Regions from separate parts of the Bifidobacterium sp. UTCIF-39 genome, predicted to be linked through region 1. Evidence: riboswitches for the same ligand, from Rfam matches in the RefSeq annotation. Region 1 holds a riboswitch; each other region holds the start of a gene.

Region 1 (3,278 bases):
CGAATCCGAATCATCCGCGGCCTTCTCGATCAGCGTGGCCTCCGGCTTGGTGGTCGTCGGATGCACGGCACCTGCGCCGATGTAATCCACCACACCGGCCGGCAGCTCCTCGATGATGTCGAACAATTCGGTGGTGTTGGCCGACAGACCCACGATCGCGTCCGGGCCGAGCAGCCTGCGGCATGCGGTGGCGGGAACATCGGTCTGGCCCACGTGCACGCCGTCCACCTTGATGCCCATATCGCGGGCGGCGAGCACCACGTCCAGACGATCGTCGATCAGCAGCGGCACGGTATCGCTTTTTCCGGCATCCGCGATCACCTGCGCGATATCCTTGGCCATGGCGATGATCTCGCCGGCATCGGAATGCTTGGCGCGCAGCTGCACGATGGTTACGCCGCCACGCAGGGCCTGTGCCACCACATCGGTGACCGGGCGGCCGTGCGTATCATCCGGGCCGAGCACCAGATAGGCGGATACATCGAGAATGTCGCGCATCGACGCGTACGGGAAACGGTTGGTCATGATTCGCTCCTTGCAGTATGAACAATGAATCGACAATGAATCAGGGAATCAGGGAATCAGGCGTAGATCGGCGACTGGGCGATCTCATCGGACGTGGTGTTCCACAGCGCATCGAGGAACGCCACTTGGAACGAGCCAGGACCCTCGGCCACACGTTCGGCGGCATCCGCCGCACGGTTGTAATGCAATGCCGCAGTCAGCGCGGCGACCAGCGGGCGGGCCACACAGGCGTACGTCGCCGTGACGCCGCCCAGGGAACAGCCCGCGCCCGTGATCTTCGTCATCCACACGCTGCCGCCGGGCAGACGGAAGTCGCGCTCGCCGTCGGTGACCAGATCCATGGCCCCCGATACCGACACCACACCCTTGGTGAACCGAGCGAGGGCATGGGCCGCGGGGATTGCCGCATCGATTTCATCATGAGCCTCCACGCCGGCGCGTGATTTGGAATCGGCTCCCTCCAGCCCCCAGATCCCGGCCAGCGCAATCGCCTCGGACGCGTTGCAGCGGATGATCGTGGGCGGGGTCTTCCGAAAGGCGCGAAGAATCTCGCCGCGCAGCTCGCCCGCTCCTGCTCCCACGGGATCAAGCACCCACGGCAGACCGCGGTCCACGGCATCGCGCGCGGCGGCAGGATACTCGTTGCGGAATTCCGCGAGCAATGTGCCCATATTGATGTAGGTGGCCTTGGAGGCTCCGGCGGAATCCAGAGCCTCGGCTTCTTCGCCGCTGTAGTGCATGGCCGCCGTGCCCCCTACGGCAAGCTGGGCGTTGGCGACGAAATTGATGGTGACGAAGTTCGTCAGCGACTGGGCGAGTGGCGTGGTCTCGCGTACGGCGTCCACGGCCTGCGCGATCTCGGCGCGCAGCGGATCACCGACGGTGAGGTTGCCGGATTCGAGGTTTTCGGAATCGGAACTCATATGAAGAATGCCTCCCTACGATGGTGTTGACCAACAGGTTCCAAGGGTCAGGCCGGCGCCTTTCTCAACCCGTTACGCGTCGATCCGATGGTGTTGCGCCTCGAAATCATGGTCGAGTCTTGGCCGAACCATCGTGCCGTACGTCGTACGGGTTCCCCTGCATTGTGCCATTGACGCTATGCCGCCGTTCGGACAACTTCGGCGACTTCAAGTGCTATGCGCGTATTGTGCGTCTTGTACTTGCGTCGCATCGTCGTTGCGCTGTCGTCATGTGCACGGCGATTCGATGGTGTGTTCCGGTCGTTCCGTCGTTGGCGTTGACTGTCAGCGTGTACGGATAGACTCAGGGGCGCAAAACAAGACCCCAAACCGTTCAAACCAGAAGGTGCATTGTGGCTCAGTCCAAACTTGATGAAGTCGTATCCCTCGCGAAGCGTCGCGGTTTCGTATTCCCCGCCGGTGAGATCTATGGCGGCACCCGTTCCGCATGGGATTACGGCCCGCTCGGCGTGGCGCTCAAGGACAATATCAAGCGCGAGTGGTGGCGTTCGATGGTTGTCACCCGTCCCGACGTCGTGGGCGTTGATACGTCCATCATCCTGCCCACCCCGGTGTGGGTCGCTTCCGGTCACGTCGCCGTGTTCAACGACCCGCTGGTCGAATGCCTGAACTGCCACAAGCGCAACCGCGCCGACAAGCTGCAGGAATCCTACGCCGAGAAGCACCATGACCAGCTGCCGGAGAACGGCATGGCCGACATCGTGTGCCCCGACTGCGGCACCCGTGGCAAGTGGACCGAACCGCGCGACTTCAACATGATGCTGCGCACCCATCTCGGCCCGGTGGAGGACGAGAACAGCCTGCACTACCTGCGTCCGGAGACCGCGCAGGGCATCTTCGTGGACTTCAAGAACGTGATGACCTCCTCGCGTTCCAAGCCGCCGTTCGGCATCGCCAATATGGGCAAGTCCTTCCGCAACGAGATCACTCCCGGCAACTTCATCTTCCGCACCCGTGAGTTCGAGCAGATGGAGATGGAGTTCTTCGTGGAGCCCGGCACCGATGAGGATTGGCACCAGTACTGGATCGACGCCCGTACCCAGTGGTACCTCGACCTCGGCGTCAAGCCGGAGAACCTGCGTCACTACGAGCATCCGAAGGAGAAGCTCGCCCACTACTCCAAGCGCACCGTGGACATCGAATACAAGTTCGGCTTCCAGGGATCCGACTGGGGCGAGCTCGAGGGCGTGGCCAACCGCACCGACTTCGATCTTTCCGCCCACGCCAAGCACTCCGGCGAGGACCTCAGCTACTTCAACCAGGCCACCGGCGAGCGCTACGTGCCGTACGTGATCGAGCCTGCGGCCGGCTTGACCCGCTCCCTGATGTGCTTCCTTGTGGACGCCTACGATGTGGACGAGGCTCCGAACACCAAGGGCGGCGTGGACAAGCGCACCGTGCTGCGCCTCGACCCGCGTCTGGCTCCGGTCAAGGCCGCCGTGCTGCCGCTCAGCAAGAAGCCCGAACTGCAGAACGTGGCCCAGAACCTGGCGAACGATCTGCGCCAGAACGAATGGATGATCGACTACGACGAGTCCGGCGCCATCGGCCGTCGTTACCGTCGCGAGGACGAGATCGGCACCCCGCTGTGCGTGACGGTCGACTTCGACACCCTCGACGATCAGGCCGTGACGATTCGTGACCGCGACACCATGAACCAGGAGCGCGTGGCTCTTGACAAGGTGGCCGACTACGTGGCCGCCCGCATCGGCGAGCACCGCACGCATGTGCCGCTCAAGCCCGTCGCCATGGGCGGCGAGGCATGGCCGG
Region 2 (3,278 bases), on a different contig from region 1:
GTTCTTCTGGGCGGTGTGCTATAGCTTCCTCGGTTGGGTGTACGAGACGATACTCGTCTCTGTGCAGGAACGGCGGTTCGTGAACCGCGGATTCCTCAACGGACCGCTCTGCCCGATCTATGGGACCGGCGCGGTGGTCGCCATCGTGGTACTCACCCCGCTCAAGGACACGCCGATGTCGTTGGTGACCATGTTCCTGCTGGGTGCGGTGGGCGCATCGGTACTCGAATACGTGACGTCATGGGTGATGGAGAAGGCGTTCCATGCACGATGGTGGGATTACTCGCACTTCAGATTCAATATCAACGGACGTATCTGCCTGATCGGCGCGATCATATTCGGCGTATTCGGCGTACTGATCGTGGATGTGGCCCAGCCGTGGGTGGAACAATGGACCGCGATGATCCCGCTGCCGCTATTCCATACGATCATCGCGGTGCTGATGGTGACGATCCTCGTGGACTTCCTGATCACCGTGATCGGCCTCAGCGGCTTCGCCCGGCGTCTGGCCGAATTCTCCCAGATATTGGAACGCAGCCGCGACATCATCCGCGAACGACTGGGCGATTATGCGCTCGACCCGATCGAGGCGTTGCAACGATACAGTGACGCCGCCGCGGGACGACTGCAGTCGTACAAGGGAGCCGCCGCGGACCGGATGCGTGATCTTGCCGACAACCTTCCCGATCTGCCGGGACTGGTCACGCGCGTGCAGGGGATCAGCCGGCTGTACGACACGCTTACCAATGCGCTCAACGCGCAGCAGAAACGTATGATCCGCTCGTTCCCCCGCATGACATCCGTTGACTATGGCGAGACGATCAAGCAGCTGCGTGAGATGCTGAATCGCAACGATCGCAAACATGATGATCGCGATCGTTGCGACAACGATCGGTGATACAGCCGCACAGAACGACTATCAGTGCATCAGTGCAAATATCCCGTGGTGGGACTGGACGGCACAGCCTGTCCTTCGGTCACCTTGCCAAGACCGGCCAGATAGGCGGCACGTCCGGCGGCGATCGCATCCTTGAACGCGCGGGCCATGAGCGGAATGTTGCCGGCGCTCGCCACGGCGGTATAGGCCATCACGGCATCGGCACCCATCTCCATCGCATCGCAGGCCTGGCTCGGACGTCCGATGCCCGCGTCGATGATCACCGGCACGTTCGCATTGTCGATGATGATGCGAATGAAGTCACGCATACGCAGACCCATGTTCGAACCGATCAGCGAACCCAGCGGCATCACCGCGGCGGCACCGGCTTCCTCCAGCTGACGGGCTGCGATCGGATCCGGGAACATGTACGGCATGACCACGAATCCCTCCTTTGCCAGCATCTCCGTGGCACGGATCGTCTCGGCGTTATCGGGCAGCAGATACTTGGTCTCATGCTCGATCTCCACCTTCACGAAATCCGTGTGGCACACCTCGCGGGCCAGTCGGGCGATGCGCACAGCCTCCTCCGCATTACGGGCGCCCGACGTGTTCGGCAGCAGGGTGATGCCCTCGGGAATGTAATCGAGCACGCTGTTTTCCGTGGTCTGTGCACGACGAAGCGCCATCGTGACGATCTGCGTGCCGGCATGCTCCACCGTGGCCTTGATCAGATTGAGATCATACCGGCCGGATCCCAGAATGAAGCGGGACTCGAACTCATGGCCGCCAAGATTCAGCGGCTTGTCGACCACTTCGGGCATAGGGGCTGCAGTGCCTACCGGATTCGTGACCGCGGGCTGCGGCGGCAGGGGAGTGGCGGCTACGGATTCCTCAGTGACGGGATTGGGGATCATGATTGGCTCCTTGATTGATGACGGAGATTGATAACGGAATGAAATGATGCTGAACGTGATGTCCGGTGTTCGACGCGCGCGAACTCAGCCGCCTTGAACGAACTGAACGATCTCCATGACCGACTGATCAGTGAGCATGACATCGTCACGCTTCTCCCGCGGCACGATGGCACCGTCGAGCTCCACGGCCACTCGTTCGGCACGGTAACCGTGCGACTCCAGATAGTCGGCGACGCTGACCGGCGTATCCAGCGTGACCTGTTCTCCATTGACCTGCATGAGTTCCTCCAAACTCGGCGAATATGAAAAAAGGGCGCACGAAACCAAGCCGTACCCTGCGTGGTGCGCCCGTTCATGAACCCGTCATGCCATATTCGATTATCGTCGTGGATACGGAATCGTTGGAATGAATAGCAAAGCAACTCCATAATCCACCATGGATGATGCGGAGTGATGATCATGCACTGCGTTGCGCAATCGATGACGATTCCTTACGGCGGCATGACCCGCATCAAGTCCACGGTCGAAGCGAAGCTTCCTCTCAGCCCAACGGCTCCCGTTCGTACACCAATCACCCTACCTGCTCGTGCAGACGCCGGCGCGCCGAACACGGTAAGGTGGGAATACGGTTCCCGAATCAGGGAACACCGATCGAAGGGAATATCATGATCGTCACCACTACCCCCACCGTCGAGGGCTACACCATCACCGGCTATTACGGCATTGTGTTCGGCGAGGTCATTTCCGGTGTGAACATCCTCAAGGATCTCGGAGCTGGCCTGCGCAACGTGTTCGGCGGCCGCAGCCAGGGTTATGAGAACGAGCTGGTCAACGCGCGCGAGGAGGCGCTCGCCGAAATGCAGCAGCGCGCCTCCGCGCTCGGCGCCCATGCCGTGGTGGGCGTGGACATCGATTACGAGGTGCTTGGCCAGGGCGACATGCTCATGGTCACCGCATCGGGAACCGCGGTCCAGCTCGCCGCCAAGGCCTGAACGACGCGGGATGGCCGCTGTGTTTCCGTGCCGTCGGCCGAGGACTCCGTCCAGCCGTGAATTCAAGATGTTGAACGATTGAGCACACGGGCGCAAGGAGAACGACTTCATGGAACCGCAGCAGACGCAGACGACCACGGCGAAACCGCGCATCACGCTTTCCGACGATCAGATCGACCGGTACGCGCGGCATCTGATCCTCAAGGGCGTGGGCGTGCGTGGACAGAAGCGTCTGCTCGCGGCGAAGGTGCTGATCGTCGGAGCCGGCGGTCTGGGATCCCCTGTCGTCCTGTATCTGGCGGCGGCCGGCGTGGGCACACTCGGCATCGTGGATGACGACGTGGTGGACGTCAGCAATCTGCAGCGTCAGATCATCCACGACTCCGACAGGGTCGGCATGTCCAAGGCGGAATCCGCGAAGGAAAGCATCGTCAGACTGAACCCGGACGTGACGGTGAACGTGCATCGGACCATGTTCGACGCCGGCAACGC
Region 3 (3,278 bases), on a different contig from region 1:
GTTTCGACGAGCTGCGCTCCCGCGTGGATCAGGACTGGCAGCGGGTCGTTGACGTGCTATCCCGGAAGATCGCACTGGGATCCGTGTCGGCGCTGGGCATCACCGCCGATCATATGAAGCGTTCCGCCGAATTCGTGGCCGAGGTGCTGCGTGAGGAGGGCGTGGACGCTCGCGTGGTCCAGTCGCGCAACCCGGATGGCACGCCCGGTGCGTGGGAGGTCGTCGGTTCGCGCATCGTGGATCCCCAGGCGCCCACTGTACTGCTGTATGCCCATCATGACGTGCAGCCGGTTCCCGATCCCAAGGAGTGGGACACCGATCCGTTCGTCGCCACCGCCAAGGACGACGGTCGTCTGTACGGCCGTGGCGCGGCCGACGATGGCGGCGGCATCGCCATCCACTCCGGCGCGCTGCACGCCCTTGGAGACGATCTGGGTGTGAACGTGAAGGTGTTCATCGAAGGCGAGGAGGAGATGGGGTCGCCCAGCTTCATCCCGTTCATCGAAGAGCATGCCGCCGAGTTCGAATCCGACGTGATCATCGTGGCCGATTCCGGCAACTGGTCCGCCGAGATCCCCAGTCTGACCACCTCCCTGCGCGGCAACACCTGCGTGGACGTGACCGTGCGCGTGCTCGGCCACCCCGTGCATTCCGGCCAGTTCGGCGGTCCGATCCTCGACGCGAACACGCTCGCATCCATGCTCATCGCGTCCATGTATGACAAGGACGGCAACCTCGTGGTGCCCGGCCTGCTCGCCGAGGAGCCGATCGGCGGACTCCAGCGCGATCTTGACGAGGAGTCCCTGCGCGCCGACGCCGCTGTGGTGCCCGGCTATCGTCTCGCCGGCACTGATTCGATCGCCTCCCGTCTGTGGACCAAGCCCAGCGTGACCGTGATCGGCTTCGATGCGCATCCCGTGGACGGCTCGTTCAACGTGATCGCCGACTCCGCTCGCTTCCGCCTGTCCATGCGCACCTCGCCCAACCAGGAGCCCGAGGAGGCGCAGCGCGCGCTCGCCGAGTTCCTGAAGGCAAACGCCCCGTTTGGCGCCGAAGTGACCGTCGAGTCGCTGGAGAACGGCAAGGGCTGGGCCATGGACCCCAACTGCACCGCCGTCAAGGACGCCGAGGAGGCGCTGGCCGAGGCGTTCGGCGTGGAGCCCGCGAACAAGGGCGAAGGCGGATCCATCCCGTTCATCCCCGAACTGCAGCGTATCTTCCCCCAGGCGCAGGTGCTGGTCACCGGCCCCGAGGACCCGAAGGCCAACGCGCACAGCCCCAACGAGTCCATCGACCTGCCGAGTCTGAAGAAGAACATCCTCGCCGAGGCGCTGATTCTCGGCAAGCTCGCCCGGTAACCCAAAATTACGTGCGGTCGTTCCGCCAATCATGGTGAACTACGTAGATCTACGGAACCGTTCATCGACGATTCCCATGATTTCGCGGAATTGACCATTGCACTTTGTAAGGCCCCCGTGTAGTATCAGCTTCGGACACGGGGGCTTTCGCATATCCCACAGAATGCGAAGGCTGAGAGGAAGCACTGCTTCGACCGTATGAACGTATACCGGGTAATGCCGGCGCACGGATGTCTCTCGTTTTCCCGTGCCTTGTGGCGGAACGCAACCGGCGTTCCCCATGGAGAGGAAAGGCACAACTCACATGTCTGAAACCATCGCCAAGACGAATCTGCGCTGGCGCGTAGTCGATATAGTCGTCGCATCCATCATCGCGGTCGCATCCGGTGTGATCTTCGCCGGCTGGGATCTGATCTACAAGATCCCGACCACCGCCCTTGACGCCGTGCTCCCTGGCTTCAACGGTCTGGTCTGCGCCTTCTGGCTGTTCGCCGGTCCGCTGGCCGCCATCATCGTGCGCAAGCCCGGCGCGGCCATCTACGCCGAACTGATCGCGGCCTGCATCGAATACATCATCGGCGCCGGCGGCGTATTCGGCATCAGCGGCTCGATCATCATCGGTCTGGTCCAAGGCGTGTTCGCCGAGATCATCTTCATCGTGGTGCGCTACCGCGTGTGGAACCCGCTGACCGCCACCCTTTCCGGTCTGCTGTCCGGTTTCGGCAACTACCTGTTCGAGTTCTCCCCGTTCGGCAGCCGCGTGGGCATCGGCTTCTTTAGCACCTACGGTCTGTCCTATCTGGTGACCACGCTGATCTCCGGTGCCGTGATCGCCGGCCTGCTCATGTGGTTCGTGCAGCGTGCCATCGCCGCCACCGGCGTGCTCGACCGTTTCGAGTCCGGCAGGGCCAAGGCGCTGGTCTGATCGGTGAACGATTCCGTATTCCAGAAGGCGGCCCCGGTCGGCGTTGAGGCGCGCGACTGGGGCTGGCGTCATTCCACCCGCAAGGACTTCGCGCTGCGTCATGTGAATCTGACGATCCGTCCCGGCGAGCGCGTGCTGCTGCTGGGCGCGTCGGGTGCCGGCAAGAGCACGTTCATGGCCGCCATGGCCGGCGTGCTGGGCAGTGACGACGAGGGTGTGCGCGAGGGTACGCTCAGCGTCGGGGGAGTGGACGCCAACGACGCGCGCGGTATGGCCGGATTGGTGTTGCAGGATCCGGATGCGCAGATCATCCTTGAACGTGCGGGCGACGATGTGGCCTTCGCCTGTGAGAATCTTGGCGTCCCCAAGGACGAGACGTGGAAGCGGGTCCGGGCGTCGCTCGACATCGTGGGACTTGAATCGCTTGAGCTCACGCATTCCACGCGGCACCTGTCCGGTGGTCAGCGTCAGCGTCTGGCATTGGCCGGCGTACTGGCCATGCGTCCCGGTTTGCTGTTGCTCGATGAGCCCACCGCGAATCTCGATCCACCGGGCGTGCGTGAGGTTCATGATGCGGTGAGGCATGTCGTGGAGTCCACTGGTCAGACCATGGTCGTGGTCGAACATCATATCGACGTCTGGCTTGATCTGGTCGACCGCGTGATCGTGCTCGGTGCCGCGGGCGACAGCCATGAAGGCGGTGTGCTGGCCGACGGTACGCCCGATGAGGTGTTCTCCACCATGGGTGATGTTCTCGCCGATGGCGGCTCATGGGTGCCGGGGCGTGCGATTCCGAGTTTCCCGCCCACGGATGACGATGATGACACCGCCGACACCGCCACCACTGACGATGTTGAGAACGAGCGCATCGTGCTGTCCACCCGGGATCTGTCGTTCGGACGTAACGGCGTGCCGCTGGGCGAACATGTGAATCTTGACTTTGAACGCGGTCGCATCTACGCGCTGATGGGCCCCAACGGCGCCGGCAAGTCCAC

What was found. Region 1 has a riboswitch for thiamine pyrophosphate ahead of thiM (hydroxyethylthiazole kinase). Riboswitches for the same ligand answer to the same signal wherever they lie in the genome.
Region 2: another riboswitch for thiamine pyrophosphate. It lies ahead of thiS (sulfur carrier protein ThiS); the one in region 1 lies ahead of thiM (hydroxyethylthiazole kinase).
Region 3: another riboswitch for thiamine pyrophosphate. It lies ahead of EP30_RS08750 (ECF transporter S component); the one in region 1 lies ahead of thiM (hydroxyethylthiazole kinase).

What each region holds. Positions count from the first base shown of each region.
Region 1 is NZ_JEOG01000018.1:46,804-50,081, forward strand. Features, by position in the region: gene thiE (thiamine phosphate synthase) at 1-525, opposite strand, end outside; gene thiM (hydroxyethylthiazole kinase) at 582-1,448, opposite strand; TPP riboswitch at 1,443-1,617, opposite strand; gene EP30_RS08085 (glycine--tRNA ligase) at 1,841-3,278, shown strand, end outside.
Region 2 is NZ_JEOG01000002.1:242,377-245,654, reverse strand. Features, by position in the region: gene EP30_RS02000 (putative ABC transporter permease) at 1-898, shown strand, start outside; gene EP30_RS01995 (thiazole synthase) at 928-1,794, opposite strand; gene thiS (sulfur carrier protein ThiS) at 1,879-2,073, opposite strand; TPP riboswitch at 2,265-2,364, opposite strand; gene EP30_RS01985 (putative heavy metal-binding protein) at 2,457-2,786, shown strand; gene EP30_RS01980 (HesA/MoeB/ThiF family protein) at 2,938-3,278, shown strand, end outside.
Region 3 is NZ_JEOG01000021.1:40,648-43,925, reverse strand. Features, by position in the region: gene EP30_RS08755 (dipeptidase) at 1-1,358, shown strand, start outside; TPP riboswitch at 1,486-1,607, shown strand; gene EP30_RS08750 (ECF transporter S component) at 1,663-2,283, shown strand; gene EP30_RS08745 (ABC transporter ATP-binding protein) at 2,287-3,278, shown strand, end outside.